DNA from 4 places in the Pontibacillus sp. HN14 genome. Region 2 is predicted to be linked to each of the others. Evidence: riboswitches for the same ligand, from Rfam matches in the RefSeq annotation. Region 2 holds a riboswitch; each other region holds the start of a gene.
What was found. A riboswitch is a leader RNA that binds a small molecule or an ion and turns the genes downstream of it on or off. The one in region 2 is predicted to bind S-adenosylmethionine.

Region 1 (7,699 bases), on a different contig from region 2:
GTATCGCCACCGGCTCCTATGTATTAGGCATAGTAGTGTCGCTACTTGGATATCATTCGTTATATTTTATAATGGGATTATTCGTTTTCGTTGTGATGTACCTTTATAAAGTTATGACGAATAAAAAAGCAACACGACTAAGATCGCAATCGACCGTGCACTCCTCTTAATCGCGTTGAGGTAAATCGTTTGAATTTGACAGATATTCACTTTTGATCAGAGGAATAGCTCATACAAAAAGCCCCGAACTCAACCAGAGTCCGGGGCTTTACTACTTAAATGTCTGTTAATTCAATTGTGCAAGGTTCTGGCTCTTCGTCTAATGCCTGCGCAGTAAACCCACCTATTGCTGAAAAAGCGATCGCCCCAATAGCTAAAGCTGAAATCATCCATTTTTTCATACTTTCCCACTCTCCCTTAGGTAATTGATAATTTTTTATGTGATTCATTAGCCAGAGTCAAGTAATAACAAGCATCCTTATACCTCTTGTGTTTCTGCAAGCACTCAGCAAGCAGTTCACAGTAGAGTCCGATATAGAATTGGTTTTCATTATCGATAAAATAAGGAATGACTGTTTCCCTTAAATAATGCTCCAGACTAATGAGATCCTCTAAGACCCGGTATTTATACACCTGAAAATAATATCGAAGGATTTGAAAATCCTCTTGTTGATTGATCATCATTAAGCCTCGATCAATCCATTCTAATGCTCTTCCTTGATCACCTAAGGCGTAAAGAGACTCCACAATAGAAGCAATACTCGTTAATTTCCCTTTACTATTCTTATTCTCCTTATAGATCAAGCTCTTCTGAAAATAATCAATTGCTTTCTCATGATGAGAAAGAGCAGCGTGCAAGGAACCTAAATTATGATAGGCGATTCCTTTTAAATAGGAACTTTGCAGGTTACCAGCAGCTTTGACAGCTAGCTGAAAGCACTGATCCGCTTGCTCAAATTGGCGAGTACGCTTATAACAAATCCCAAGTAAAATTTGACAATCTCCACTACGTTTAAAATCAAATTGAACTGTATATAAATTTAGTGCCAACCTTGCATAATGAAGAGCCAGTGTCACATTTTGCAAAGAGGACTCATTGATCGCGGTCACGAAATACAAATCAGCTCTTTCACTATCACTTAATGTGTTCTGATATCCGATTGCCAACGCTTTCTTGTAATATTGCTGGGCTTCCTGATACCTTTCTTGAACATGGTGGTAGAGACCATAAAACTTCATATAATAGTAATGATGTTTCTCTTCAAATAAATCTTGCATCCTTTCTAATCGGTCCATGAGAACCGGCACTTCTGAAAGGTGGCGCATATGGAGATGATAGCGAACTTCATAGAGTTTAAATAATGACAAGGTACTCGGAGTGGAGAGTGTGCTTAATTTTTGCTTTAATTTCACATATTGCTCAGTCGCCTGGTCCGTTTCCCTTTGTAAAATAACGGTGTACCATTCTTGCAGTTCTTGTTCAAGGACCCCTTCATCTAGTTCTTCTTCAAGCGTTTCTACGGGGATATTCAATCGATTAAAGAGTAATTGAACAATTTCATCACTTGATTTGGTCAGCCCGTTCTCAATCTTACTTAAATAGGAGATTGAACAAATTCCCTGAGCTGTTTCCTCAAGCGTGCGGTTTTGGTTCAGCCGATGTAACTTTATCGTTTTCCCAACTTCAGAACCTTTCAATGTAAAGATCAACTCTCTCTCTGAAGAAGCACTTACTCTTTACTAGAGCATATGCTTCCTATCTCTCTCATACTCCTCTCACACCTCTCTTTATTTTTGGGAAAACCTAGAAGAAAAGACTGATAAAATCACCCTTTTGTCCCTTTATTTTCCCAAGCATATAAATGAGTATAGGATGTAAGTTAGACCCATCATAAATAAAAATTAGAAATATATCAATATTCTGATAATTTTCGATTCTTAAGTAGCAGGAAATTAAGACCAATTTTCACACATTAACTTAACAAACCACACCCATTGACCTAAATGAGCGCACATTCATTAGTCCATTGGACCCTACCCTCTCAAACGTCCTTAAAACTCTTATGTTTTACTTATTTACAGCCTGGGTAAATAACAAATAGAGATAAAATACTGAACTAAAAAGAGCCTCCTTGGAATGAAACCAAAGAGACTCTTAAACCGTCATACTAGTAAAGATTTAGTTACTTATTATATTGAAAAAGAGTGTCGTGTAAGGCTGTTGCAAATTCCGCACGAGAAGCTCGCTCATCGTACCCATCTTGTTTCATTTCGTCTGGGTTTCCACCTGTAACTTCTAATGCATTCTTAATCATAATTGCCATTTGCCCATGTGTAATGAATTCATCCGGTTTGAACAGTCCATTGTTAAAACCGTGAATAATGCCAAGTTCTTTCATTGCCGCAATTTGGCTAGCAAAGGTATGGCCAGCACTCACATCAGAAAACGGCTCTTGATTACTTGCCTCAAAACCAATGATATTGTTAATTAATGCAGCTGCTTGTCCTCTTGTAACAGGTTGGTCAGGCTTGAACGTTCCATCACGGTAGCCATTAATGATTTCATTCTCCACCAATTCTTTGATTGCTGTATAAGCTTCATTATTCTCATCTAAGTCATCAAATAATGCATTAACATCGAAGTTTTCAACTCGGCGCGCTGTTGCATACTTCGGACCCCAATAAGAATTATTCAATGATACGACGTCCACCCCTTTACTTGAAGTCGCACTAATGAAGTTATTATTTCCTACATAAATTCCCACATGAGAGATTCCTCTCTTGTAAGTATTTTTGAAAAATATTAAATCACCAGGTTTTAAGTTGCTTTTACTTACAGCTTCCCCTACAGTAGCCTGACTTCCTGTCGTACGTGGAATTGAAATGCCTACTTTATTATATACATACTGAGTATACCCAGAGCAGTCAAATCCGCTTGCGCTCTGTCCTCCAAAGACGTATGGTACCCCCATATGTGTTCTAGCTACGCTTAACAACTTGTCCGAATTGGTTGCAGCTCCTACTACAGATGCACTACTGAATGTGAACATAACGGCCATTCCACAAGCAATGATCTTTTTCAACATATTCCCCACTCCATCTTTTTCTAGTATCGTCTGTTTTTTCTACTAGGACCATTCTAACAAAAGATTGTTCGTCATAAAGTTACGGTTATATTACAATTTGTTTTCATATAAGTCATATTTTTCACATAACTCTTACAAAAACCATCCAAATGTTTCACAATACCTCTACAGGGAAGTGAAAAAGTGGAATAATAATGAAGGAGGAACTTTACAATGAAACCTTTTGTACGAGAGTACCAGAATGACGAAAAGCTTCAAAATGACGTCCAGAAATTAGCGGATAATGGTGTTACAAAGGATCATATCTATTTAATGACTCACGATGATGACCGCACTGAACGCCTCGCAGACAATACCGACGCAAATACCGTTGGAATAAACGAAATGAATATGGGAGAGATTGTCGGCAACCTTTTCAACAAAAAAGGTGACGAGCTACGTAATAAATTACAAGACCTCGGATTTTCTCAACACGAAGCTGAAACATACGAAGAACACTTAGATGAGGGAAAAGTCCTATTAATGGTTACAGATTCTCAAGACATTCAAAATATTATTTAAGAGATCATCCCAGTGTCCCATACACTGGGATTTTTGTTTTCCTTATAAGGGAAGGGATACAGAAAACATCTAAAAAGGTTGGACTTTTCTTGTATATCCATTGACAGTGCCCTTCTAAGTAAGTAAACTTAATCATTGCATGTAAAACAAAAAATGAATACTCCTTCTTATCACGAGAGGCGGAGGGACTGGCCCTACGATGTCTCGGCAGCGGGCTCATTTCATATGAGTGCTGTGCCAAATCCAGCAAGGTTAACACTTGATAGATGAGAAGAGGAGCTCGTATAGATTGCCCTCTTCTGATTAAGAAGGGGCATTTTTTATTGGACATGGATGAGTAGAACCCAACACACTCGACAAACTACCAAGAAAGAGGTGCAGCAACATGAATACCAACAAAGGAAATCCACTCGCCCTGTTACCCTTAGGGATCTTCTTAGTCATCTTTGTAGGTTCAGGTATCATTACAGGTGATTTCTATTATATTTCTATCTTGATTCCGGCTTTACTTGCAGCTATTGTAGCGATCCTGCAAAATCGTAAAAAACCTACGTTTGAAAAAGTTGAGCAGTTTGCCAAAGGGGCAGGCCATCCTGACATTATGATTATGGTCTTTATCTTTATACTAGCAGGCGCGTTCTCTTCTGTTGCCAATAGCATAGGAGCCGTTGACTCCACTGTAAACTTGGCTTTAACCTATTTACCTGAGAATTTAATCATTGTAGGAGTCTTTATCATCGCGGGCTTTATTTCCCTCTCTATGGGAACTTCAGTCGGGACCATTAGTGCTCTTGCTCCCATTGCTGTTGGAATTAGCGCTGAAACGGAATTCTCCGCTGCGTTATCATTAGCAGCTGTTGTTGGAGGGGCGATGTTTGGAGACAACCTATCCATCATTTCAGACACAACCATTGCAGCTGTTCGCACGCAAAAGACAGAGATGAAAGATAAATTTAAAACGAATTTCTTTATCGTTCTCCCAGCCGCGATTCTTACCATCATTCTGTTAATTGTACTCACATCTGGTGGCGAATCTTCTGTGAATCCAGACAGCTTTAATGGATTGAAGGTCATCCCGTATATTGGTGTACTCATTGGTGCATTAGCCGGACTTAATGTTATGGCTGTATTAATTGGAGGGATCCTTTTATCTGGTGTCATTGGAGGAATAAGCGGCGACTATTCACTTGATGCCTTCATGACCAATATTACATCTGGGATTAACTCGATGTCTGAATTAATCTTTCTTACAATTATCATTGGTGGAATAGTCGCCATGATTAACCAAAACGGCGGAATCCAGTTCCTCCTTCACACATTAACCAAAGGCATTCGATCTAAAAAAGGTGCCGAAGGAAGTATTGCAGGGCTAGTCGCGACTACAAACCTTGCAACAGCAAATAATACCATCGCCATTATTACAACCGGTCAACTAGCTAAAAATGTAGCAGATGAATACGAGATCGACTCAAGAAAATCGGCAAGCTTGCTTGATATATTCTCTTGTACCGTTCAAGGCTTAATTCCTTATGGAGCTCAGCTGTTAACTGCAGCGCAGATTGGAGAGCTATCGCCTATCGAACTGCTTCCTTACTCTTTCTATCCGATCTTAATTGCGGTATCAGGAATTGTAGCCATTCTAGTTGGATTCCCAAGATTTAAAAAAGCAGCTGCATAATGAAAGAGTCAGGATGTAATAAACATCCTGACTCTTTTTATTTCTACTCCCATAAAGTGAATGATAAACTTTACATAATGATTCGAACCAAGGATGTTAGAAACCCCTTTATCATAGGCCGCAAAAAAGGTTTCAAAAAAATTATAAAAAATTTCATTAAAAGTGAATCCCGTTGTGGAAACGTTCCGTCTTATTATTGAACGCACCCACAACCGAAGGATACATGGAATGAAAGGATGAACCAGGATGGGAGAAAAGGCTGCAATGGAAAAGCCCCCTTCTCGCCAAAACGACTCACTAAATTTACTAGAGATGGATTCAACAGAAGCTTTAGAAAAGATTATGGATGAGTATGGTGATGACGTGAAGCGCTTTGTTTACACCTATGTTAAGAATAGCGCAGATACAGATGATATCACGCAGGAAACGTTTCTGACGGTGTATAAGAAGTTACACACGTTTCAAAGCAAATCATCCTTACGAACTTGGATCTTTTCTATAGCCATCAATAAGAGTAAAGATTATTTGAGAAGTTTCCATACGAGGCATGACAACCTCTTTCAAAAGATCAAATCGTTTATTACAGAGACACAGGACGATTTAACACCTGAAACATTAGTTATGCGTGATGATGAATCCAGTGAGTTAATAAACCAGATCTTGAAACTTCCTCTTAAATACCGTGAAGTACTCATCCTTTATTATTTTAATGAATTTTCCATTAGAGAGATCTCTCAATCTTTGAATCAAAAAGAATCCAGTGTTAAAACCCGTTTAAATCGTGCCAGAAAGAAATTAGCTGAGCTATTGAATGAGGCAAGTCTCCAAAGGAGTGATCAATGATGAGTGTGGATCGGCAATTACAGGACTTGAAAGAGGACTATCACAACCACATTCCAACCTCCTTCACAGAGAAGGATAAACAACGCGTCTTTCAAGCGATTAGTCATGAAACGCAGCCTGAAAAACCTAAAATGAAACATTATTTGTTTAAGCCTGCTGCGATGACCGTGTATGCGACAGTTGTTCTACTTGTGGGCGGCGTAACTGTAACGCAACTTGAACCGTATAGTTCAAGTCCTTCAACGGAAACACCTGAAACATTTGACTCTGCCGGAGGAGGTTCCAATCCTGTCTCTGACAGTCAAAACAAAGCCATGATCTCCAAAGAAATCTCAACAGACTTTGAAGTAGGAGATCAAATAAACGGTATGATCCTTCAGGATATACAACCAAACTCCCTTTCTTTCAGCGGAGAAAAGGTGTTATCTGGACATATCGTTACAAAAGAGGGTACACCAGATCAATATCTGTTTCATATAAGTGATTTAACCAAAAGGGAACTGCCTTTAACAGAGGACCATGAGGGTGTACTGCTCCTCTCGTTAGAGAACGATACCCAGTTCCAAGATTTGTTGGAGAAAGCTGCTGCAGATGAGTCATTTGTAAAGTTTATTACCTCCAATTACAGCTACCAAAGTGGTGAAGCTGGAGCTGATGCCAGCCGATCCATTACAGTAGCGGGAGTCATCTTGAACGGTGAGTACCATGTGGTGACTCCCAAGAAGTAAGTTAGTTCCTCCCAATTTTAATAAATGAAATGCTGTTGCTCCGGTTTGCGATAAGGCCGGAGCATTTTTTTGTTCAAATCTCCATTTCTTCTGCTTCCTATCCCCCGTGAAATTGAAAACCCCCAGGCATGAGCCTGAGGGTTTTGCTTAATAGCGATCTTCATTTAATGTGGGTTCAATTTCCAAATACTTCAGCAAACTTACCGCCGCTTCTGCTTTCGTGATCGATTCGTTTGGCTCAAACGCTCCATCTTTTCCGCTCATTAATCCAAGTCGAGTGGCAAGAGCTACATGGCCTTCATATTCCATTTCAGATTCATCTGAGAAATCTGCTTCGAAAATTCCTTCTTTACTTGCAAGGTTGTCATAACCTAGTGCCTTAACAAGAAGCTTCGCGACATATTCACGCTCTGCTTCTTTTTCAGGATAGAATTTTTCCTCGTCTCCGTCGAGGAAACCTCTCTCTATTGCCGTCGTTAAATAGCGGTACAATTCAGTACCTTTCTCTACATCCTCAAATGGCACCTCATCACGTGAGCTGTAATAATAATCGTCAAAGCCTAGCCCCTTCATCATCAGCTCAATCACATCGGCCCGGGACAGAACTTCATCTGGATTTACTTTTCCATCTTCTACTTCAATCATATTATATTCGACTAACGTGCGGAGAGCTTGTTCAGCTGGATGTCCCTCTATATCTGTTACCTCTTTAGTATTTTCTACCACAGGTTCCATCGTCTGTTCATCAATCCAAACACCCTTCGTTGCGTCAAAGAATCTAGGAGACGTATAGAAGCCTGCAT
Region 2 (7,699 bases):
ACCAACCTTTGAAAGTCTCATTTATTAGGAGGCGTTTGCTTTTATGTATGTTCTGCTATTTTCCACTTCTGTGGTTCTAGCTGTACTCCTTTGGACAGTCAGCCAAAAACAAACCTCTTATAAACGTTTATTAAAATGGTATAGTGCCCTTTTTGTGATCTGCTCCTTAACTCTAGGGACATTCACCGTTCAGAAACATAAAGATGACATAAGAGAATCTGTCCAAGGCTTGTGGAAAGAAACCTCCAAGGTTCAACACGTATCAGCTAATCAAAAGAACACAGAAGATGGAACGATAAAGAACCCTCTAATTGAACAATACCATCTTAAATCAGAAGTGCATATCGATGTCGAAGCGGTCAATCAGTACCCTGAACTACCAAGGGGATGCGAAGTCACCTCTTTAAGCATGCTTTTACAACATCACGATTACGACGTAGATAAAATGACGTTAGCCAAAAAAGTTCAAAAGTCTGAACAAGCCTATCAGAATATCGACGGTCAAATTCATTTCGGTGATCCTAATGAAGGGTTCGTTGGTAACATGTACAACTTAAGTGAACCTGGATTTGGCGTTTATCATAAACCGATTGCCAAACTTACACGCCAGTATGCAGGAGACCGTGTAATTGATTTCTCAGGAGGAAGTTTCTATGAGATCCTCGAGCATCTAGATGACGGACATCCCGTTTGGATCATTACGAACACCCTTTACCAATCACTACCTGATTCTTATTTTGAACAGTGGATAACTCCCAACGGAACCAAACGGATTACCATGAAAGAGCACTCCGTTGTAATAACAGGTTATGATCAAGACTTTATGTATTTCAATGATCCCTTAACAGGTAAAAAGAAAAAAGCACCCAAAGACGACTTTAAAGAAGCCTGGGTGCAAATGGGAAAGCAAGCAATTACCATTAAGTAATGGTAAGCTTGCTTTTTGTTTGGTCTTCACTAATTAATTCTTCGATGGGAAATTTCCGTTCAACGAAGATTTGATGCCAGAGCATAAACATCAATACCGTCCATATTTTACGAGAATAATCTCCCTTTCCTTGAACGTGGTCTTCAAGCAACTTAGAGACAGCCTGCTTATCAATCAAATGATCTGTCTCACTTTCCTGAATAAGGGTTTTTGCCCATCCGTTCAATTCGTTCTTTAACCAGTGACGCATTGGAACAGGGAATCCTAACTTCTTACGGTCAAGGACATGGTCAGGAACAATTCCACGTGAAGCTTTACGTAAAATGGACTTTGTCGTTCCATCAGCAATCTTCATATCAACCGGAATTTCACGTGCTACATTAAAGACTTCTTTATCAAGGAATGGAACACGAAGCTCAAGGGAATGAGCCATTGTCATCTTATCAGCCTTTAGTAAGATATCACCGCGCATCCATGTGTGAATATCCACATACTGCATCTGGTTTACAGGGTGATAAGCATCTGCGTTTTGATATAGCGAGCGTGTAAGGGATTGGTAGTTCGCATGTTTATGATAATCTTTAAGAAGCTGCTGCTTCTCCGCTTCTTCAAACATCTTCGCATTCCCAATATAGCGCTCACGCAACGGGGTCGTGCCTCTTTCTAAGAAACTTTTCCCTTTTACGCCTTCTGGCATAACCTTAGCAACACGAGAAAGCAAGCTCTTTGCCATACCTGGCATTGAGTCAAACATCTTCAAGGATTCAGGTTCTCGGTAAATGTTATATCCTCCGAATAATTCATCAGACCCTTCACCAGAAAGTACAACGGTCACATGCTTTCTCGCCTCACGTGCTACAAAATAAAGCGGAACACAAGCTGGATCCGCTAAAGGATCATCCATATGCCACATGATTTTTGGAAGCTTTTGAACGTATTCTTCTGGTGTAATGATGTAAGAATGATTCTCTACACCAAGTTTCTCAGCTGTTTCTTTGGCCACATCCACTTCAGAAAAGCCTTCACGCTCAAACCCAACGGAGAACGTTTTTAAGTTCGGGTTGAACTCGCGCGCCATAGCAACAATAATTGAAGAATCGATTCCTCCGGATAAGAACGATCCAACAGGCACATCACTTCGCATATGCTTGTTGACTGAATCGTACATCACGTCCTGAATACGTTTAATCCATTCACTCTCGCTTCCTGCCACCTGAGTAAAAGTAGCATGCCAATAACGGTGGAACTTGATCGTTTTCCCTGGCTTTTTCACGAAATAATGACCAGGCTCTACTTTAGATATTCCATCTGTCAGTGTAAGAGGTTCCGGAACATACTGATAACTTAAATAATGTTGCAATGCTTCTGTGTTAACGAGCTCATTCTCCTGAAGGAGGGTGATGCTTTTCTTCTCAGAAGCGAAATAAGTGCCATCACTTTGTTCACTATAGAACAATGGTTTAATGCCAAATGGGTCACGTGCACCGTAAAAGGTTTGCTCTTCCTTATCCCATATTAAAATAGCGAACATACCACGAAGGTACGAAAAAGCTTCTTCTTGTTTAGCTTTAAATAAGGCCGCTATTACCTCTGTATCCGATTCTGTTTCAAATGTATACCCTTGCTTTTGAAGGTCTTCACGAAGCTCTACATAGTTATAGATCTCCCCGTTAAACACCATCCAAATCTTTTCGTCATCATAACTTAGTGGTTGATGACCGCTTTCTATATCAATAATACTTAAACGACGAAAACCAAAAGATATGTAATCATCATGATAATACCCTTCATCATCTGGGCCACGATGAGTAATAATGTCGTTTCTTCGCTTAAAAGACTGTTTTTGTTCTTCATCTACTGGAGATGGAACGTCTCGAATGACACCAATAAAACCGCACATACGAAGATCCTCACTTTCATTCACACTTTGATGTTTCAGTTTATCACAAAATGGTTGTAATTGTCAGAGACCACTCGATATCCTTCTCACCGAGCTGGTTTCCATACAAAACTACATGCATGCTTCACAATTATTCGTTTTACCCGTAAATTTATCGTCGGTAACGCTTAAGTTAAAATTATACCATGATTCCGACAGACTCTCACATTTTATCATGTTTTCACCGGACAAAGGACATGAGATTATCGTTCAGAACAAAAAAAGCATGGAACTGCCAGGCAATTCCATGCTCTTACGTTATTTAGAAGTCAATAATTGTTTTAGGTCCTCTGCTTTATCCGTTTGCTCCCATGGGAACTCAACGTCTGTACGACCGAAGTGACCATAAGCTGCTGTATCACGATAAATTGGACGGCGTAGGTCTAACATTTTAATGATGCCAGCTGGACGAAGATCGAATTTCTCACGAACCGCTTCAACTAACGTCTCTTCTGAAACTTTCCCTGTACCAAATGTGTTAATAGAAATGGAAACAGGTTGAGCCACGCCAATTGCGTAAGCTAACTGAACTTCACAAGAATCTGCTAATCCTGCAGCGACTATATTCTTCGCTACATATCTGGCAGCATAAGCTGCTGAACGGTCAACTTTCGTTGCATCTTTACCACTAAATGCTCCACCACCGTGACGGGCATATCCGCCGTAGGTATCCACGATAATCTTACGGCCTGTTAAACCAGCATCCCCTTGAGGTCCGCCGATTACAAAGCGACCAGTCGGATTAATGAAATATTTAGTTTGCTCATCAAGTAGTTCTGTCGGAACAATCGGAGCAATGACATGTTCTTTTAAATCCTTTTGAATTTGTTCTAGTGTTATTTCTGGGTGATGCTGAGTGGAGATGACAATCGTGTCAATACGAACAGGTTGATCATGTTCGTCATACTCTACGGTAACCTGAGTTTTACCATCAGGACGAAGGTAAGGAACGGTTTCATCATTGCGCACGTCAGACAAACGTTTCGCCAGTTTATGAGCTAAAGAGATTGGAAGTGGCATTAGTTCAGGAGTTTCGTTATTTGCATAACCAAACATTAACCCCTGGTCTCCCGCACCAATATTCTCAATTTCACGATCAGTCATTTGACCTTCTCGTGCTTCAAGCGCTTCATTTACTCCTGCAGCAATATCAGGTGATTGTTCATCAATTGCTGTTAATACAGCACACGTTTCTGCATCGAAACCATATTTCGCACGCGTGTAGCCAATATCCTTAATCGTATTACGGACAATTGATTGAATATCCACGTACGTATTTGTTGAGATTTCCCCTGATACAAGAACTAACCCTGTTGTAACAGTTGTTTCACATGCTACGCGAGCGTTAGGATCATTTTTTAAGATTTCATCTAGTATAGCATCAGAAATTTGGTCACAGATTTTATCCGGATGCCCTCCTGTAACTGATTCTGATGTAAACAAGCGGCGATTTGCAGCCATTCCCTCAAACTCCTCCTTTAAAATACTCTTATCTTTGAGACGGAACTCATCACCCAGCTATCTATCTCAGTAAAATAAACCAGCAGGTTGTGCACTCCTTAATTACAGGAAATAGCATCACTTCAAACCAACATACCGGTATTTATTCATATATTATAAACGAATGAAAAATCTACATGAGAAAACCTCGAAATCCGCTAAATATAGCAAATGCCGATGATTTACCATTATACCTTTAAAGCTTTAGAAACTTTTGAAAGTATAAAAAATCCCTTCCCATAACGAGCAAAGGGAAAGGGTCCATTCGCTCTTATCGTTCAAGGATCTCTCCCTGCATCAGGTTAGCACCTTTTCATGTATAAATGACGGTTGCTGGGTTTCATAGGGCCTGTCCCTCCACCTTCTCTGGATAAGATAGTTTCCGTTCGCGACTTATCATAACGTTTTCGCCCCCTTCTGTCAACTAAGTAGAGAGCGTTATCAATGCTCTTTGACGCTACATGTACCATTATTTCTGTTCATTTTGTAACCCGTTCTATAAGCTTTTTCATAAAGATAACTCTTAAAAAGGAAAAAGCTACTCGAACATCGAAGTAAATTAAGGAATCAAATCGGTAGCTATTTGTTCTGTTCTCTAATAACCTTTATATAGCACCGATCATTTTCTAGCTCACATCCTTGCTACCATCTCCTATCTTTTTAATTTATTTTACATTTATAGTCACAAATTCGCCGTAATTTCATTATAAAATAGTATGGACTAATAAAATGAATGTGTTATACTAATTACAAATTGCATCTGATCCGCTATTTAAAACCCCGGATTGGATAATAGAATGCATAGGCATTTACGTAATTTAAAATGGCTTTGGCAAAGATCCAAAGTTCAAAATTTAAAATAAAGGCAGGTTCTTGAGCATGAATACGGTGAATCAAGCGTCCATAATCAAAGAATTAATTACACAACCTAACGTATTAACCAATTTATGTGTGGGAGAACTCGTTGAAAAAGTTCTTCAGCGGAACGAAGGTACATTAACAGCAACAGGAGCGATCAGAGCCGAAACAGGACGTTATACTGGCCGTTCGCCTCAAGATAAGTTTACCGTGAAAGACGAAGTTTCAAAAGACACTGTAGACTGGGGAAGTGTAAACCAACCAATTTCAGAGGAGATTTTTGAAAACCTTTACCATAAAGTAGTTGATTTCTTAAAGGAAAAAGAAGAGGTATTTGTATTTAATGGTTTTGCTGGAGCAGACGAACGCTACCGTTTACCAATCCAAATTATCAACGAACGTGCATGGCATAATCTTTTTGCTCACCAACTATTTATTCGTCCAACAGAAGATGAACTCGCCGAACATGTAAGCGAATTCACTGTAATATCTGCCCCTTCCTTTAAAGCAGATCCAGCCCAAGATGGCACGAATTCAGAAGCCTTCATAATGGTCTCATTCAAACACCGCGTCGTCCTAATCGGTGGTACAGAATATGCTGGAGAAATTAAAAAGTCGATCTTCTCCGTTATGAACTACCTTCTACCTGAACAAGATGTACTCCCAATGCACTGTTCTGCTAACGTTGGAAAAGAGGGAGATGTAGCGTTATTCTTCGGACTTTCCGGTACTGGGAAAACGACCTTATCCGCCGATCCAGAGCGTCGTTTAATTGGTGATGACGAGCATGGATGGTCAAATCGTGGCGTATTCAATATCGAAGGTGGATGTTATGCAAAATGCATTAATCTATCTGAAGAAAACGAGCCTCAAATCTATAAAGCTATTCGGTTCGGGTCTGTTCTTGAGAATGTCATCTTGCACCCAGGTACCAGAGAACCTGACTACGATGATACAACTTTAACAGAGAATACAAGAGTCGCTTACCCAATCCAGAACATCCATAATATCGTTGAGCCAAGTATCGCTGGTCATCCAAATACCATTATCTTTCTTACAGCGGATGCTTTCGGCGTCTTACCACCGATTAGCAAGCTGACTAAGGAACAAGCGATGTACCATTTCTTAAGTGGATATACGAGCAAACTAGCAGGAACAGAACGAGGAGTGACAAGTCCAGAAGCAACATTCTCCACGTGTTTCGGCTCTCCATTCCTACCTAGGCATGCATCAACCTATGCGGAAATGCTTGGAGAGAAGATTGATCAGTTCAACTCAAACGTATTCCTTGTAAATACAGGATGGACTGGCGGCGCATATGGGGAAGGTCATCGCATGAAGCTTGGCCACACCCGCGCTATGATTCATGCAGCTCTAGAAGGAGAACTCAATTCTACTGAAACAGTTGTCGATCCAATCTTCGGACTAGAGATCCCTGTTCATTGTCCTGGAGTTCCAGATGATGTATTAATTCCAAAGCGCACTTGGAAAGATGAAAACGAATATGAAGAGAAAGCTCATGAACTTGCTACCAAGTTCCATGAGAACTTCAAGAAATTTGACGGGGTCAGCGAAGAAATCCGCAAATCAGGCCCAACGTTCAGAACGTAAATTTCGCTCCCACATCTCCAAATATATAAATAAACGGCTATCCTCTAAAGGATAGCCGTTTTTATTGTTTGGCTCTGTTAAAATTTAGTGCTGTGTATAAGCTTATTCCAGAATAGGATAGGGTTACTTAAAACTCGATGCTGGGACATTTAAGTTTAGATGGGGCCGTTATGTTGATGAGAGTAAGGGGTGACTGGGGAACGACTCGCTTTCCACGGGCGAGCTGTCGAGCCTCCTCAATCGCTACGCTCATTCCGGGGTCTCGTCTACCTCTTTCTCCCGTAGGAGTCTCCCCGTTCCCCAGTCACCCCTTATTAAAATATGCGAAACGGCCCCGCAACTTAATTGTTGGCACAGATTCACCATTCCCCCTCCTAATTCGGCTTGTTTCCGTTCCTTCAACATTTGGCAAAGGTGGTTCGGGAAATTGCGAGACTCCTGTGGCAAGAGGAGCCTAGGGAAGACCCCACAGAGAGCGTTAGCGAACGAGGAGGCTTCCCAGCTCGCCGCGGAAAGCGAGTGATTTCCCGAACCACCTTACGCTTAATTAGCGCTAACGGAAACATTTCCTCACTTTCAAGTACTCCTTTTAGAGGGGGGATTACATGGAACACTGTAAATCAACCAAAAAGCCTATTGCTTGAGCCAATCTGTTAATTGCTGCACAGTTCTTCTGTTAATTTGAGGTGGAAAGTAATGATCCAAATCATGATAGATCCAACTCGTATGCGGTATGTCAAACTCCCTTAATTTTTGTTCAAGAAGACGAGCGTGTTCAACAGATACATTTTGGTCTTTAGCCCCGTGAATGATGCAGACCGGGGTACGCAATTCCCCTATTTTACCTAGCGGAGTCCTGGCTT
Region 3 (7,699 bases), on a different contig from region 2:
CAAGCAGTGTGGTGTTTGATGAAGGACACTTACTTGAATTCGCTGCTCAAAAAGCATTAACCTATCGTTTTAATTCGAAGACTTTAACAAGTGTTCTGACAGAATACTTAAATCAGGATATTCGTGAAGAGTCTCTTCTTCTTATTGAAGATATTTTAGATATGCACGATAGATGGTTTGAGATTTTAAGGGATACGAGCTCTGAGGTAGAGGGATCGAATCGCCACGAAGTACCACGCTCGAAAGAGATGATCGATTTAGCTGACCAGATGAACAAAAAAGTGCATAACTTACTTGAACAACTCGTCTTTGATTCTGAGCTCTTCTTAATGGATGATTACAACGTTAAGATTATTGAAGAATACCTTGAGTTCTTCTCCTATGGGTTAGCCATTCTATTAAAAGATAATAAAGGAATCTTCTGGCTTGAAACAAATGGGGAAGACAGTTCTCTTGTTATCATGCCAAGACTAGTTGAGGACGTTTTAGAAAAGGAAGTGTTTAGTCAAAACATTCCATTCCTATTTTCATCCGCAACGCTATCCCGTCAGAAAGATTTCTCTTATATTTCAGGTAGCCTTGGGATTCAGAATTACCTTTCCTTCACAGTTGAATCACCGTTTGATTATGAAGAACAGATGAAGATGAGAGGGTATCTTGACCAAGGAGAAGAACAAAAATGGGAAATGATGAAAAGCCACTTAGAGGATGAAGAAGGGCAGACGTTAATCTTGTTCTCTTCAGTAGAGGAAATGAATCGTTTCCGTTCTTGGGCGGATCAACAGACCTTCTCCTTCCCGGTGCTTTATGAAGGAGACCGGGAAATTAGTGAAACGGTCCAGGCATTCCAACAAGATCGTGCGACCGTTTTATGTTCTTACCACTTGTGGGAAGGGCTTGATGTACCCGGGCAATCACTTTCTCAAGTGATGATTTCATCGTTACCGTTCCCACCAAAAGACCCTGTATTTGATGCTAAGCGTAATCATGCAGAAAATGCCATGCAAGAAGTGGACTTACCTTATATGCTTCTTCGGATGCGTCAGGGAATTGGCCGTCTCATTCGCGGTCATGAAGATCATGGATCTGTTCATGTATGGCTTACGCCAGACCAGTACAATGCCATTGGGAAAGAAATTGAAAACATAGCTCCAACCCCTATTCAATGGAGTTAATAGAAGTGGGGAGGGTCAATTCCCTCCCCTTTATTGTGTTATGGTTATGATTTTACGTATAATGATGAAGAACTACGCATAGGGAAAGGAAGATGGAAATGGATCAAATGATGATTCGCGTAAAACAGCAAGGGGAGGAATTCTCTATTGAGCCAGTAAAGGGTCAATCCTTGTTAGCGTCAGCTTTTGAACAAGATGTTCCTTTGGATTACAAATGTCAAAAAGGAAACTGCACAAGGTGTCGTGTGGAATTACTGAATGGAGAAGAAGTGGTGAACAAACCTACCCCGAAAGAGCATGTGAAATTAGAGAATGAATTAGAGGACGGATTCCGCTTAGCTTGTCAGACTGTCCCTGTTAAATAGGTACATAATGAATAATTTAAGATGATAAGTAAGAGTACCAGGTTGTGACTGGTACTCTTTTTTTGCCTTAAGAAGTTATGAAAAACAAAGGGTTATTAAAGGTGAATAATCTTTTTATGTTAAAATATGGATAAAGTAAAGGGGTGGTGATCATGACCGGCTATTTAAAAGGGGCTATTTACCTACTGGTAGCGATTGTTCCTTTATCTATAGGAGGCTATTTCCTTGCTGTAAACGCTGAGGATTTGTTTATCTTTTACGAATGGCTCCTTGTTGCTGTAGTATTAACGGCTTTTATTCTATCAGTCAAAACAGTCTGTGAAAATCAAGGAGCGGGAAAATGGCTAGCTGGTTCTGTTGTGGCATTTATTCTACAGTTTACCGTTCTTAGTCTCTTCTTAGGGCCTTTTACGTATTACTCAATGATTTTCGTATACTATGGAGTGGCTTTTCTTGCTTTTATAGTCTACGTGAAAGCTTTAAAGAAGAACAGGGTGCATCGTGCTATTCCTATTATCCTTTTGGTTTTCACAAGTGTATTCACTGTTTATATGTTTCTTTTGAATAGTTTATGGGGAGTCAATTGGTCGTAATTAGAAAGAGAAGGGGAGGATCTTTATTCGCAATTCGCAGCGGTTTGGTTACTACTTTGTTTGGATGCTCGTTATTGGATTGGTCATCTATTTGGGGAAGAGCTATGAAATGGAATTACAGCAACAATTTAAAGTAACGTATAAATATCCGATGGCTCTTGTGTTTTTTACTCCTTTGTTTCCGGTCGCAATAGGCATACTCTTACGTCTACCTAAATTCATCCTCGAAATCATGTCACGGAAGCCCTGGACGCTTGATTGGGTTCGATTGTTGGCGATTGGCATCCCGACGCTTGCTGTCCTCGTTATGTGGACGCTTGCTTTAGCCGGTTATCAGTGGGGTCCGGTCCAACCGTTTATAGTAGTTTCCCAACCCACCCTAACAACGATTGCAGGGATTGCTTTAGGATATATCTTATTAGATTGTATAAAAGAAAGCGCCTAATGATTGTACACCGGGCGCTTTCTCTTTCCGATTAAGCCTTAACTCGGTAAGACTGATTATGCTTCTTAAGTGAATCATCTGTACCAAATAAGAAGTGTTTCTCCATGTTCGGCGAATATTTAGAGTTAATAGCTTCACGGCCAACGGTTTCCGCAACTTCACGTAGCATACTAGGTGATGCTCCGCAACATAAACCAAAATAATTCACCCCTGTGTCCAGTGCGTCTTTAGCCCAACTGGCTATCTCGTAGCGGTTACAGTAAAGTGGGTCAAGGGAGGTTGGGAATGTTGTTTCAGTTGGGAGATGACACGCGCAACCTCCGTCTGGAAGGTTAAAGAATGTTGGATGCTCTTCAGTTGTTCGGTAAGGTACAGGTAACGCTGCAACATAACCCTTGCAAGCTTCGCGGATCTTCTCAACATAAGGCTGCATTGTAGCGGGGCCCCGGAAACAGTTCATTCCCACTACTAAGGCACCTTGTTCTTCGAGGAGTCGGCAGGCTTCTTCGACTTCATAACCGTCACGCATTTGATTTTCACCCATAACGCCAAGTGTAATAACAGCAGGTAGGTCTTGCTTTTTTATTTCCTCAAGTGCAATTTGGGCCTCTTCGAAGTAATAGAATGTCTCCCCGTTTACAAAGTCGACTCCTTCTTCCTTACACCACGTGATCATTTCAGCAAACATAGTACGGACGGCTTCTTTAGATGACTCATCCTCAGGGTCGAAGAGGTTTGTGTTGGAAATGTTTCCGGCCACTAAGGCTTCTTCAACTGTATTTTCCTGCGCCACTTCTTTCGCCAGGCGAATAGCTTGACGATTAAGGGGCTCAAGCAGTTCTTCTTTTCCGATAATACGCATTTTCTCTCGGTGAGCATTATAAGTGAATGCTAAGACCACATCAGAGCCAGCATTCATATAGTCACGATAGGTTTGTTTTAAGGCTTGAGGATTATCAAGAGCTACTTCAGGTACGAAAGAGCCCGCTTGTAAGTACCCTCTTCGTTCCAATTCGAATAAGTACCCCTCGCCGCAAACGACCGGTCCATCCTGTAAGCGTTGTTCAAGTGTTCGTTTCATCTTTATTCATCCTTTCAAAAGTAAGTATACGGAAGAGAGTATAAGAAAACCCTCTTCCTGAATAAGAAGAGGGTGGATGTAACAAGGCCTCCTCTTATCTGCCAGATCATCATCTGATCTGTAGGAAGTAGCACCTTTTTCAAGATGTTTCTTGAAAGGTTGCCGGGCGTCACAGGGCCTAGTCCCTCCGCCACTCTGGATAAGAGTTCGTTATTTAATTAATAAAGCTTGATATGGATTATAACGGGTGAGAAATTTTCCGTCAATCCTTTTTCTGAAAAATGTTAAGATTCTATTTTTATTGTATACTAAACAAGGGAGGGATTCGAATTGGCAAGGAGTATAGAGGTAAGGAATGTAAGCGCTAACGATATTAATGAAAAATTCTTAATAGATTTTGACCGCTATCAGGAAACGGAAGATGTCTGGTATATAAATGGTCAAACGAAAGTGGATACAAGGTCTGATTATTTTATAGATAATTGGAGTGAAGAACAAAAACAAGATATTTCATTGTATTTAAGAGAATGCTCAAAAAATGGCGGTGGTGTCGTTTGTGCAATGGATGGAAAAAAGGTAATCGGGTTTGCGAATGTAGAAAAGAGATTCTTCGGTTCAAAAAATCAATATATCCCGTTACCGTTTATTCACGTTTCAAATGCATACAGAGGGGAAGGCATAGGGAGACAACTGTTTCTTAAATGTTGCCAAATCGCTAAAGATTTAGGTGCGGAGAAACTCTATATAGGCGCTCACCCTGCAGTGGAAACTCAACAATTCTATCAATCTGTAGGATGTGTCATAGCAGAAGAGGTAAATCAAGAGATCTACGAGAAAGAACCCTTGGATCTTCAACTTGAAAAGAAACTATAAAAGCGCCTGCTTACTCGCAGACGCTTTTTATTATAGGACGAATTCATAGCGTTTCTTAAAGTTCGGATGCATCAAGTAATAATATGGGTAAGCTCTGGTATAAGTGAGCTGAATGATCGGTCCAGCAAATAATACCCCGGCTGCAGTGCCAAGTCCCACAGGGCCGCCCATAAGTAGGGCCGAAGTTGACGTAGTAAGAGCCACAAGGGTTTGACTAAGGCGTAAGCTTATTGTAAATCTGCTTGCGATCGCAAGGAAGAGCTGATCGACAGGAGCTCTTGGCAAGGCAGGCAGAATGTAAAGACCAACCCCTGCTGCACTGAGTGAAATTCCGAGTATCATGGCACCAGCTTGTAAAAGGAATGGTGCATGAAGCAATGTGAAGTTATGAAAAACAATTTCTAACCAGAAATCTAGAATAAAACTTTCTAAAAAGAGGGGGATCAGGGCACGTGGTTCAGGTTTTTGCTTCATAAGCCATCCGTTTGCGAATATAAACAGAAACTGAAACAAGGCATACCAGAGGCCTACTGTAAATCCAAGTTGATCGGATAGTCCGACGAACAAAGCTGTCCAAAATCCTGCGCCAAGAGTTGCTTTAATGAGTAATGCAACACCAAAAAAGTTCACGAACATTCCTAATAAATATATACTTACGCGATAGACCATTGTTGACCCTCGTCTTTCCTTTAGTATCAAGGCATTATTAACCCGCGGAATATTCTAGTATGTATAAGAAAGATAGGTCAATATAAAAAGTAAAGTAGAGTTGTGGATTTTGATCGAATTTTCTGATAAAATAACAAAAAGGCGAATTTGGGGGAATAATCATGTTTCCGTATGGTTCAAGTAGAGCGTGGAAACGTAAGGGAAATAACGAATTGTATTATGCTGCTTTAGGTGTTATAAGCGCGGTTTTATTGATTCAGTTCCAATCCGCTCTTTCAGCTGGTGATAAACTGTTGTTAGTCACTACATTGACTCTAGGTATTTTAAAAACTATTTATTACTCCTTTTTAAAAAAGAAGGCTTACATTCAATTTTATAAAGACAGATTGGAAATAGCCCAATTTCCTTTATTTCAGAGTAAGCAATTGAAGTATAATCAAATTCACCATCTGGTAAGGGGAAACGATGACACGCTTACATTAAATATGGTAGATGGATCAGAATTTATAATCGATCGTAATCAAGTAACAGAGGAAACATTCCGTAAGTTAAAAGATATTCTGGTTGAATCAAATTAAGCTCAAAACAAGGAACTGTAGCGAATAGAAGAAAAGGGAAGGGGTCGATGGGATACCATGGGCTCTTTTTTAGGTTTAAACTAATCTTTATGAAAGCGGTTCCTTTGGGTCTAAATAGCGATGTGTGGGGTCACAGCTGGTTCCATTTCCTTATTTTAAAATTGGGTAGTTTAATACGAAGGGAAAAGAGGGAAAGTTCAGAAATTGTAATAGAAAGAAGGGAGTTGGTGGTTTGGAGAGTCCAAAGAAAGAGATGCCGATAGGAGTAGCGGTTTTACCGTTATTGATTATGATTGTAGGAATGGGGTTCACAATCATAAAATATGAAGGCGCACCTCATGTACCTTTATTGCTTGGAGCTTTCTCAGCCTCAGTTATTGCTTTGCTCTACGGGTATTCGTGGGAAGCGATTGAAGAAAGTTATTATAAAGGAATACATAAATCTTTGCCTGCTATCGTGATCCTGTTATTAGTCGGTCTTATTATTGGTTCATGGATTGGAGGCGGCATTGTTGGAAGTTTAATTTATTACGGACTTAAATTAATTTCACCTGGATTTTTCCTTGTTTCCATTATGCTTCTTTGTACGGTTGTTGCTTTATCGATCGGGAGTTCCTGGTCAACGATGGCAACTGTGGGGGTTGCTGGTATGGGAATAGGAATTAGTATGGGCATTCCTGAGCCTATGATAGCAGGTGCGATTATTTCCGGAGCCTATATGGGGGATAAGATGTCTCCTTTATCGGATACGACGAATTTGGCTTCAGGTATTGCGGATGTCAATTTATTCGAACATATTAAGCACATGTTATATACGACGATTCCGGCTTATCTAATTGCCTTTTGCATCTTCTTCTTTATGGGGAGACAATTTTCAGGAAGCGGCTTTGAAGGAGGGAGGATTAAGGGCATTATGACGAGTCTTGAGGATCACTTCCTCATTTCTCCTTGGTTGCTTCTCGTGCCTCTTGCGGTAATTGTGCTTGTATTATTTAAAGTGCCGGCTTTACCCGCTTTAAGCATTGGAGTTATCCTCGGATTTCTCTGTCAGATTGGTATTCAGGGAGATCAGGTAGGAACAGCAGTGAATACATTGTATGAAGGCTTTTCCTTAGAAACGAATAATGAGATGATCAGAGAGCTGCTGAACAAAGGTGGTCTAAGCAGTATGATGTATACGATCTCTCTAACACTTGTTGCAATGATTTTTGGTGGCGTTTTAGAAGGAACTGGGATGTTGAAGCGATTAATGGATGGGATTGTGACGTTAATTCGCTCAGGAAAGGCCCTTATTCCAACCACCATTTTCACCTCGTTCTTAACGAATATTGCGATGGCTGAACAATACATCTCGATTATTATTCCAGCCCGAATGTACGCAGAAGTTTACCCGAAACATAACCTTCATAGAAAGAATCTATCGCGTGCTGTTGAAGATGGAGGGACGGTAACGAGTGTACTTGTTCCTTGGAATACAGGCGGGGTGTTTGTAGCGGGTACTCTTGGAGTCCAGACGCTCTCGTACGTGCCTTATGCCTTTTTTAATTTGATTACACCGATTCTGTCCATTATATTCGCACTGATTGGATTTAGTATTGTGAAGAATAAGATTGAAGGAAAGACAGATCAGTCAACTTCCATGTAACACGAAAGGACTAAGCCATATTAGGTTTAGTCCTTTTTTAATGAATTTCGTACAGAAAATAAGTAAGGTGCATAGGATGAGGTGATGAATTTTTAAAGGGGATGATGGTTATGTATTATGGTTCTCATATTGAGCCATATCAAGATGATGTTTACTATAGATCAGGTGACATCAATCGTAGCAACGAGCAGATAGCTGATGCACTCTTAACAGGAATAATAGGGGAAGCAACGGCGGTTGACTTTTACTACCGGTTGGCACAGGCCACCACCAAT
Region 4 (7,699 bases), on a different contig from region 2:
TATAGGTGGAAGTTATACACACCCATAAGTTTTACGAACATCGCACGGTCGAATGTACGTGTTAATAACTCAGAACGTTCGTCGTTCGCCATGTTCAGGTTTAATGAAATGGCTAGAAGCGCGGTAGCAAATAAAGCGCCCATTGTACGCTTTTTCACGCTGAGTGTGAGCGTACCTTTCTTCATGCGTGCCCAAACCATTAATGCGACTACGTCAACCCAGAACAGTAAGTCTGTAAAGCTCATTAATGACTTAGCACTTCCGCCAAGCTGAGCGAAGTTCTTGTACTGCATCAATACCGGGATGGTAATGAAGTCGTTAAAGAATCGGTAATACACGACGTTTGCAAATAACACAAACGACATAATGAAGTATAAGGTTAGAAACGCTTTAATCCGTTTCGCTTTTGGAAAGATAAAACTAAGTCCTAAGAAAAATAAAATCGACCCTAGTGGTGTAAGAGCCAAGATATATTCTTGCGTTGTGTTTTCTAAATCTAGGTTAAAAGAAAATCTGAATGCTAAGTACGATTTGGCCCATAGCAAAACTGTCGCTATGAGGAAGAAGAATAGTCCATTCTGTAGCAATCGGTCTACTCTTTTATTCATGTGTGATCCTCCTTTGATCGCCTGGTTCCATGATTGATTGTGATTGAGGATATCGTGCTTTTTATCTGTATAGTCAAAGTACTTGAGATCCTACATTTACAAATTCTTTAGAATTTCATTATAGAACGATTTTTGAAAAGGTCAATGGGAACACTACTAAAATTAGCCAATATTCCTATAAAAATAGACTTTATTCATAGAAATGTCACTCTTTAATGCCTTCGACCTTACAAAAAGTTAACATGCATTTAATATAATATCAAAGGTTATTTTTTACATAAATAGTAAATTAAAAAAGCCTGTCCTCGGTATCCTCCTTTATACTCACCAATTCTCAACCTTCTAAACTATAAATTCTACTTTAGCCAAGTGAAGCGTGCCAGACACCCTTTCGTGTTGTAAAGCACCGCAGGGTGTCTGACACGATCATCTTTTTCCGTTTTTTGTTAAATGCTCTCGGGTGTTCTACTATATAATAAGGAAGAGAGGAGGTTGGCTGTTGTCTGGTATTGGGCTTTTAGGTGTGGTGTGGCTCCTTTTGATTGTTGGGCTCATCGTTTTGTTCCTAGTATCCTTTACGTATTTCCTTAGGAGAACGTTTCAAAAAAATGTCGGCGATCGGTTGGAACGTGTGGAGAAGAAAGTGGATGGGTTGACGGAAAAATTTCAGAAGAAATGACATGGGGAATATATAATAGGAGAGAGGCAGGAGCCTCTCTCCTTTTGTGTATCCGTTATTATACATTAAACACTTCAGCAAGATGCTGACGAAGTTCTGTCATATACGTATCGATATCAGGGTTTTTGATTACATCAAATGCGCCAAAGCTCTTCAGTGGTTCCATACCGACGTATTTCTGCATGTTATGAAGATGATCAATTGCTCCTTCGAGATCTTGGCCTTTAAAGAATTCTTCGTCTTTACTGAACGCATCTTTTGGAGCGTTCCATGTTGTAGAGAACATGTACTTTCTTCCGGTCATCAGGCCACCTTCTCCGTACTTACCTCCACCGCCGAAGAAAATACCTGGTTCATAAACTGAATCCATATAAGTCTTTGTTGCACCAGGAAGGCTGAACCAGTACATCGGTGTTTGAACAACGATGGTATCAGCCCATTTGAATTTTTCTTGTTCTTCTTTTACATCGTAGCCTTCACTTACAACTGTTGTTTTGACTTCATATTTTGAAGAGAGCTTGGTTACAATTTCATCATAAAGCGTCTTATTCAAACGTCCCTCAGCAATTGGGTATGGTTCGTGTCCATTTATAACTAGAATATTGTTCATCTTAAACATCCTTTATCATATAGTTTTATTGTTCGAAAACCATCGAACTGTTTTAAACTATAGCACCCTATTAAGTGGAATGCAAACAAAAAAAGAACCACCAAAAAATGGTGGTTCTCCGAACACGCTATAAATCTTCTTCATTTACTTTTCCGATCGCGTCGAGTAATCCAGGGAACTTTCCTTCAATTTCTTCTGTCCGTATGGAGTAAAAATGCTCCTTTCCTACAATTCTGGCCTGGATAAGCCCGGCTTCTCGTAATACTTTTATATGATGAGATACGGTTGATTTCGGTAATTGAAGTTGAAGCGTGTAATGGGTACAGTTATTCTCATGCGTGTCCCGAAGACACCGGATAATCTTAGCTCGGTTCGGTTCACTCAGGGCCTGCAAAACTTTTGTAAACGTTACGCTTTCAATTGGTGGATGATAAGGTATTTTCATAATTCATATTGTATCGATTATCATACTTGAAGGCAAGACAGTGGACTCTTGATAGTTGAAAAGGGTCCTGTGTACTGAGAGTCTTTTAGAACCTTTTTTTAACAATATGCAATTTTGTGGCATAGCTTCTTCAAGAGAAGGGTATTCCCTTTACATAATTAAAAAAAGGAGAGAAGAACCATGCCAAAAGCATTATCTGGGAAATTGGCCTTATTTATGTTAGCGATCTTCGTCGGGCAATTACTCGCGCTTTTAATTGTCGGCTCCATAGAAGGACTTCTAACGATTGTCACCTTCTCACATCTTACACGCTACACAGCGATTATCGGTCTGATCGTCGGGGTTGCAGGTGTCTTACAAGAAAACGGAAAGGGGAGAATCATTCCGATTTTAACCCTTGTACTAAGTGTTGCATTAGCAGCCTTTAATGGCTATTTAATGTTTATCTGGGGATAACCTGTGAAAAGAAATCCGTAATTGTCAGAGTCGCAGTCGTTTCATAGCTCACTTAACGATTATTAAAATTTTTAACTAAAAAGTTTGAAAAATCCTTTGACATTTTTATGATACACTTGTAACATATGGATTAACGAAAAACACATATGCATACAATCTTCTTATCCAGAGAGGTGGAGGGAATGGCCCTTTGAAACCTCGGCAACGGATCCTGATTAACAGGGCACCGTGCCAATTCCTTCAAGCATACGCTTGAAAGATGAGAAGAGACGGATCTACATATACGTAAATCCCCTCTTCTTATTTTTTTAAGAAGAGGGGATTTTTTATTGTCCATAAGGGAGTGAAATGGACCGGATTTAGCTATAAAACCAAGTTATCATATCTGTTTTATCAGTATTAAAGGAGGCAGGCAGCATGATCGAGTTACACAATATTGAGAAAGTGTACCATAAGGATGAACAAATCATTCGAGCAGTCGATGGAGTGGACCTATCAATTGATAAGGGAGCTATTTACGGCGTAATTGGATTTAGCGGGGCGGGGAAAAGTACACTCCTTCGTTGCGTCAATCTCATTGAGCGCCCTACATCTGGAGAGGTGAAGTTAGACGGGGAGGACCTGACCAAGTTGCCAAAGGCAAAACTAAGGAAAGTCAGGCGGCGTATTGGCATGATCTTTCAACATTTTAATTTGCTAGAATCGAAAACCGTCTATCAAAACGTTGCTTTCCCCTTACTTCTTGACGGACAAAAAGGGAAACATGTGGAAGCTAAAGTGAAAGAGCTTCTCGATTTTGTTGGCTTAGCTGATCAAGCAGGGAAATATCCAGATGAACTCTCCGGCGGTCAGAAACAGCGTGTAGGTATTGCGCGCGCCCTTGTCCGGTCTCCTGAAGTCCTCTTGTGTGATGAGGCGACTTCGGCGCTTGATCCTCAGACGACGGATGCGATTCTTGATTTGTTAAAGGAAATTCGCGATCAGTATAAGATTACGATTTTAATGATTACCCATGAGATGGGAGTCATTCGTGAGATCTGTGACCGGGTTGCTGTAATGGAGGGAGGAAAGGTGATCGAAGAAGGATCGGTCTTTGATATTTTCTCTAGTCCCAAGCATCAGACGACAAAGAACTTTGTGAGTTCGGTGATGAACGATAAGATTCCGGATTCGATTCTAGAGGCTCTAGACAGTACCCGCCATGTGTACCGGATTACGTTCTTACGGGAAAAAGCATCTGAGCCCATTCTCTATAGAGCTGCGGCTCAGCACAATGTTGAAGTGAATGTGTTATACGGGCAAATAACTGAATTGCAAGGTGAACCATTTGGAAGTCTGATTGTCGAATTTATTGGAGGAGAGAAAGAAATTTTTAAGGCCCTTCATACAATCGGGCAATCCGTTACATTGAAAGAGGTGACAAGAAATGCAAGTTGAATTAGCTACATTTTGGCCAAAGATTTTAGAGGCAACACAAGAGACTGTCGTTATGGTAGGCATCGCTTTACTGTTTGCGGTCGTAATTGGATTACCCCTTGGGATTTCTCTCGTTGTAACGAGGAAGAATGGACTGCTAGAGAATGGCCCTCTATTTACTGTATTAAACGGCGTGGTGAACTTCTTCCGTTCAATTCCGTTCATTATCTTGCTTGTTGCTATTCTACCGATCACTCGATTTATTGTCGGTACTTCAATTGGGACAGCGGCAGCCGTGGTGCCCCTTGTATTCTTCTCAGCGCCTTATATTGCAAGGCTCGTTGAGAGTAGTTTGCTAGAAGTGAATCCAGGGGTTGTAGAAGCAGCAGAATCGATGGGAGCCACACCCTGGCAAATCATTCTACGCGTATTTTTGCCAGAAGCATTAAGCTCTCTCGTGTTAAACATCACGATCGCAACAATCGGCCTTGTCGGAGCATCGGCGATGGCAGGTTTTGTAGGAGGCGGTGGTCTTGGAGATTTAGCGATTGCCTATGGGTACCAGCGCTTTGAGACAAACGTCATGATCATAACGGTGATCCTGTTGGTCATCATTGTTCAAACCGTTCAAACATTAGGAAATTACGTATCAAAAGCAGTTCGTAGACGATAAAAGGAGGAAATTACATATGAAAAAGTGGATTGTATTCATCGCAGTATTAACAACATTAGGAGCGGCCCTTGCAGGGTGCGGCAGTACGGAAGCAGAAGGGGAGACCAAAACCGTTAAAATTGGAGTCAGTGGTTCTGGAGTACCTTTGTGGGATCCGATTAAAGAACGTGCAGCAGAAGAAGGGATTGATATTGAGCTTGTCGAGTTTGCCGATTACGTTCGACCGAACCTTGCCCTTGCCGATGGAGATATTGATTTAAACGCATTCCAGACGGTTTCCTATTTCGATGCGTTCATTGAAGAACACGACCTCGATCTTGAGCCGATTGGAACGACGCTTATTGCACCAATGGGCGTTTACTCAGAAAAGTATGAAGACCTAAGTAACATCCCAGAAGGAAGCGCGATTGCGTTACCTAAAGAAGCAACGAACATGGGCCGGGCACTACTTCTTCTTGAGAAAGCTGGCTTGATTGGACTTCCGGAAGACTTTGATGGGAACGGATCATTAGAGAAAGTCGAAGAGAATCCAAAGAATTTAGAATTAACTCCAGTTGTAGCTGCGCAGACACCTCGCGTGTTACCAGATGTAGCTGCAAGTGTGATTAACAACGGTGTAGCTGTTGAAGCAGGATTTGTCCCTGTTGAGGATGCGGTATTTATTGAAGGAGACACAGCGACCCCTTATATTAATATTATTGCAGCACGAGCTGATGAAGCAGATAAAGAAGCGTATCAAAAAATTGTAGAGATCTATCAAACAGAAGAAACAGCTGAACACATTCGTGAAACGTATAACGATTCTTTAATCCCGACGTTCGTATCATTAGAGAAAATTGGCTGGTAATCGCCAGTAAAAGGAGTGAACGGCATGAGTACAGTAGAGAAAACGCTTGAAGGAGTCGTGACGGGCTATGTGGATGACCGCGAGGAAGTCTACTTAGATGTGAGTCACCGCATCCATCAGAATCCAGAGATCGGGAATGAAGAATATTTTGCCAGTGAAACGTTGTGTAAGCTGTTAGAAGGAGAAGGATTCGAGGTTACAAGAGGCATCCCGGAACATGAGACAGCTTTTATCGCTCGGAAAAAAGGGAGCGCGAAAGGACCGAAAATTGGCTTTCTCGCAGAATACGATGCTTTACCTGGACTTGGGCATGCTTGTGGGCACAATATTATTGGAACAACGAGCACACTTGCTGCGATCTCCCTTAGTAAAGTTCTCGACCAGACTGGAGGAGAGGTGGTCGTCCTCGGAACCCCGGCTGAAGAAGGGGGACCGAATGGAAGTGCGAAAGGGACATTTGTCAGACACGGTCTTGTTCAGGACCTTGATGCGTGCATGATGGTTCATCCATCCAATCAGACGAACGGAACATCTGACTCCTTGGCTGTTGATCCGCTAGATTTTGAATTCTATGGTCAATCAGCCCATGCCGCAGCGAAGCCAGAGTACGGGATAAATGCGCTAGATGGTGTCATTCAGCTCTTTAACGGAGTCAACGCCATTCGCCAACACGTCACAGATGACGTACGTCTTCACGGTGTCATTCTAGATGGAGGCGTCGCTCCAAACATTGTTCCTGACTACGCAAGAGCACGCTTCTTTGTAAGAGCCGCTACCCGCGAGGCGTGTAACGAAGTGACAGCAAAAGTAAAACGCATCGCAGAAGGAGCAGCCTTAACAACCGGAGCTTCTGTAAAAGTCACACCCATTCAAAACGGCGTCGATAACCTCGTTTTGAATACTCGATTTGATGAAATCTTCAAAGAGCACATCATAGCCCTTGGAGAGAACTATATCGAAGAAGGCCGCGAGGGGATCGGTTCAACCGATGCAGGAAACATCAGCCAAGTCGTACCAACCATCCACCCCTATATCAAAATCGGCTCCTCTGACCTCGTCCCCCACACCGACGCATTCAGAGAAGCAGCCATTTCAAAACGTGGCGACTTAGCCCTTCTTCGTGGATCAAAAGCACTTGCCTTAACTGGCCTTGAATTACTAACGAACGAAGAATCCTTGCAAGAGGTTCAGAAAGAATTTGAACTGAAGAAGAATGGTTGATAAAAGGAGTTATCTCGATATGGGGTGACTCCTTTTTTTGTTTAAGCTAACGCAAACGGAAACATTCTCCCATTTTATGAATCGAAACGTGTCTATCGTTGTAGAAATATTTCCTGGGGAATACCCAAAACGTGTAACCTATGACTCATATTCCTCCTGAAGTGTTTAATAGCACCACGATGGGTGAAAAGAACAACTAACAAACCAAAGGAGGAGTTCACATGTTACACAAATTAATCGACAAGATTGTAGCCATCGTAACGTTCATTCCAAGAATGATCGGTCGCCTTCTTAAGAAGGTTGTGTAAAGGTCAGGGAATAGGGGGAAAGGAACGGTTTACTGTTGAGATAGTAAATCGTGCCTTTCCCCCTATTTTTTTTGGATCTTTCTTTTACGAATAAAGAGAAGGAGTAGCAACAAGCTTGGAACGATCATTTGCATAGGGACGTGGACATAAAGAGGAACGATCTCTAATCCTTCTTTCAAATGTTCGGCGATATTTTCACTAATTAACATCGACACGGTCATGACAAGGAGGCCTATAAATCCGATTAACCCCTTGCTTTTTCTCCTTGGGAGCTTGAATAAATACTGAAGCATTGTCACTCCACCGTAGAAGAAAATCGTAATTTTAAAGAAGCCGGTGACCACCATAATGATGATGACGATCGGGTCCATGCGTTGAATGATTCCCTGGATATTTACTAGGGAGATGGTGTCAAGAAGCGGGACCGTTGAATTCA

Region 1: linked by a shared signal. The riboswitch ahead of LQ226_RS01460 (Na+/H+ antiporter NhaC family protein) and the one ahead of metK (methionine adenosyltransferase) in region 2 are both predicted to bind S-adenosylmethionine.
Region 3: linked by a shared signal. The riboswitch ahead of LQ226_RS05855 (homocysteine S-methyltransferase family protein) and the one ahead of metK (methionine adenosyltransferase) in region 2 are both predicted to bind S-adenosylmethionine.
Region 4: linked by a shared signal. The riboswitch ahead of LQ226_RS00060 (methionine ABC transporter ATP-binding protein) and the one ahead of metK (methionine adenosyltransferase) in region 2 are both predicted to bind S-adenosylmethionine.

The regions. Positions count from the first base shown of each region.
Region 1 is NZ_JAJOLR010000001.1:286,224-293,922, reverse strand. Features, by position in the region: gene LQ226_RS01485 (MFS transporter) at 1-170, shown strand, start outside; gene LQ226_RS01480 (hypothetical protein) at 276-449, opposite strand; gene LQ226_RS01475 (helix-turn-helix domain-containing protein) at 418-1,698, opposite strand; gene LQ226_RS01470 (C40 family peptidase) at 2,184-3,086, opposite strand; gene LQ226_RS01465 (YflT domain-containing protein) at 3,300-3,647, shown strand; SAM riboswitch class I at 3,812-3,920, shown strand; gene LQ226_RS01460 (Na+/H+ antiporter NhaC family protein) at 4,033-5,325, shown strand; gene LQ226_RS01455 (sigma-70 family RNA polymerase sigma factor) at 5,572-6,168, shown strand; gene LQ226_RS01450 (hypothetical protein) at 6,165-6,896, shown strand; gene LQ226_RS01445 (S-layer homology domain-containing protein) at 7,044-7,699, opposite strand, start outside.
Region 2 is NZ_JAJOLR010000005.1:11,536-19,234, forward strand. Features, by position in the region: gene LQ226_RS14995 (C39 family peptidase) at 44-928, shown strand; gene asnB (asparagine synthase (glutamine-hydrolyzing)) at 921-2,828, opposite strand; gene metK (methionine adenosyltransferase) at 3,126-4,328, opposite strand; SAM riboswitch class I at 4,636-4,744, opposite strand; gene pckA (phosphoenolpyruvate carboxykinase (ATP)) at 5,247-6,836, shown strand; gene LQ226_RS15015 (alpha/beta hydrolase family protein) at 7,470-7,699, opposite strand, start outside.
Region 3 is NZ_JAJOLR010000001.1:1,130,269-1,137,967, reverse strand. Features, by position in the region: gene LQ226_RS05875 (ATP-dependent DNA helicase) at 1-1,175, shown strand, start outside; gene LQ226_RS05870 (2Fe-2S iron-sulfur cluster-binding protein) at 1,274-1,540, shown strand; gene LQ226_RS05865 (hypothetical protein) at 1,693-2,133, shown strand; gene LQ226_RS05860 (hypothetical protein) at 2,243-2,578, shown strand; gene LQ226_RS05855 (homocysteine S-methyltransferase family protein) at 2,610-3,659, opposite strand; SAM riboswitch class I at 3,751-3,865, opposite strand; gene LQ226_RS05850 (GNAT family N-acetyltransferase) at 3,990-4,532, shown strand; gene LQ226_RS05845 (YczE/YyaS/YitT family protein) at 4,563-5,201, opposite strand; gene LQ226_RS05840 (hypothetical protein) at 5,363-5,779, shown strand; gene nhaC (Na+/H+ antiporter NhaC) at 6,033-7,424, shown strand; gene LQ226_RS05830 (cupin domain-containing protein) at 7,535-7,699, shown strand, end outside.
Region 4 is NZ_JAJOLR010000001.1:5,371-13,069, forward strand. Features, by position in the region: gene LQ226_RS00035 (LTA synthase family protein) at 1-608, opposite strand, end outside; gene LQ226_RS00040 (DUF4083 family protein) at 1,108-1,287, shown strand; gene LQ226_RS00045 (NAD(P)H-dependent oxidoreductase) at 1,346-1,897, opposite strand; gene LQ226_RS00050 (ArsR/SmtB family transcription factor) at 2,025-2,342, opposite strand; gene LQ226_RS00055 (hypothetical protein) at 2,523-2,798, shown strand; SAM riboswitch class I at 2,957-3,064, shown strand; gene LQ226_RS00060 (methionine ABC transporter ATP-binding protein) at 3,216-4,235, shown strand; gene LQ226_RS00065 (methionine ABC transporter permease) at 4,225-4,887, shown strand; gene LQ226_RS00070 (MetQ/NlpA family ABC transporter substrate-binding protein) at 4,904-5,734, shown strand; gene LQ226_RS00075 (M20 family metallopeptidase) at 5,759-6,955, shown strand; gene LQ226_RS00080 (GerAB/ArcD/ProY family transporter) at 7,326-7,699, opposite strand, start outside.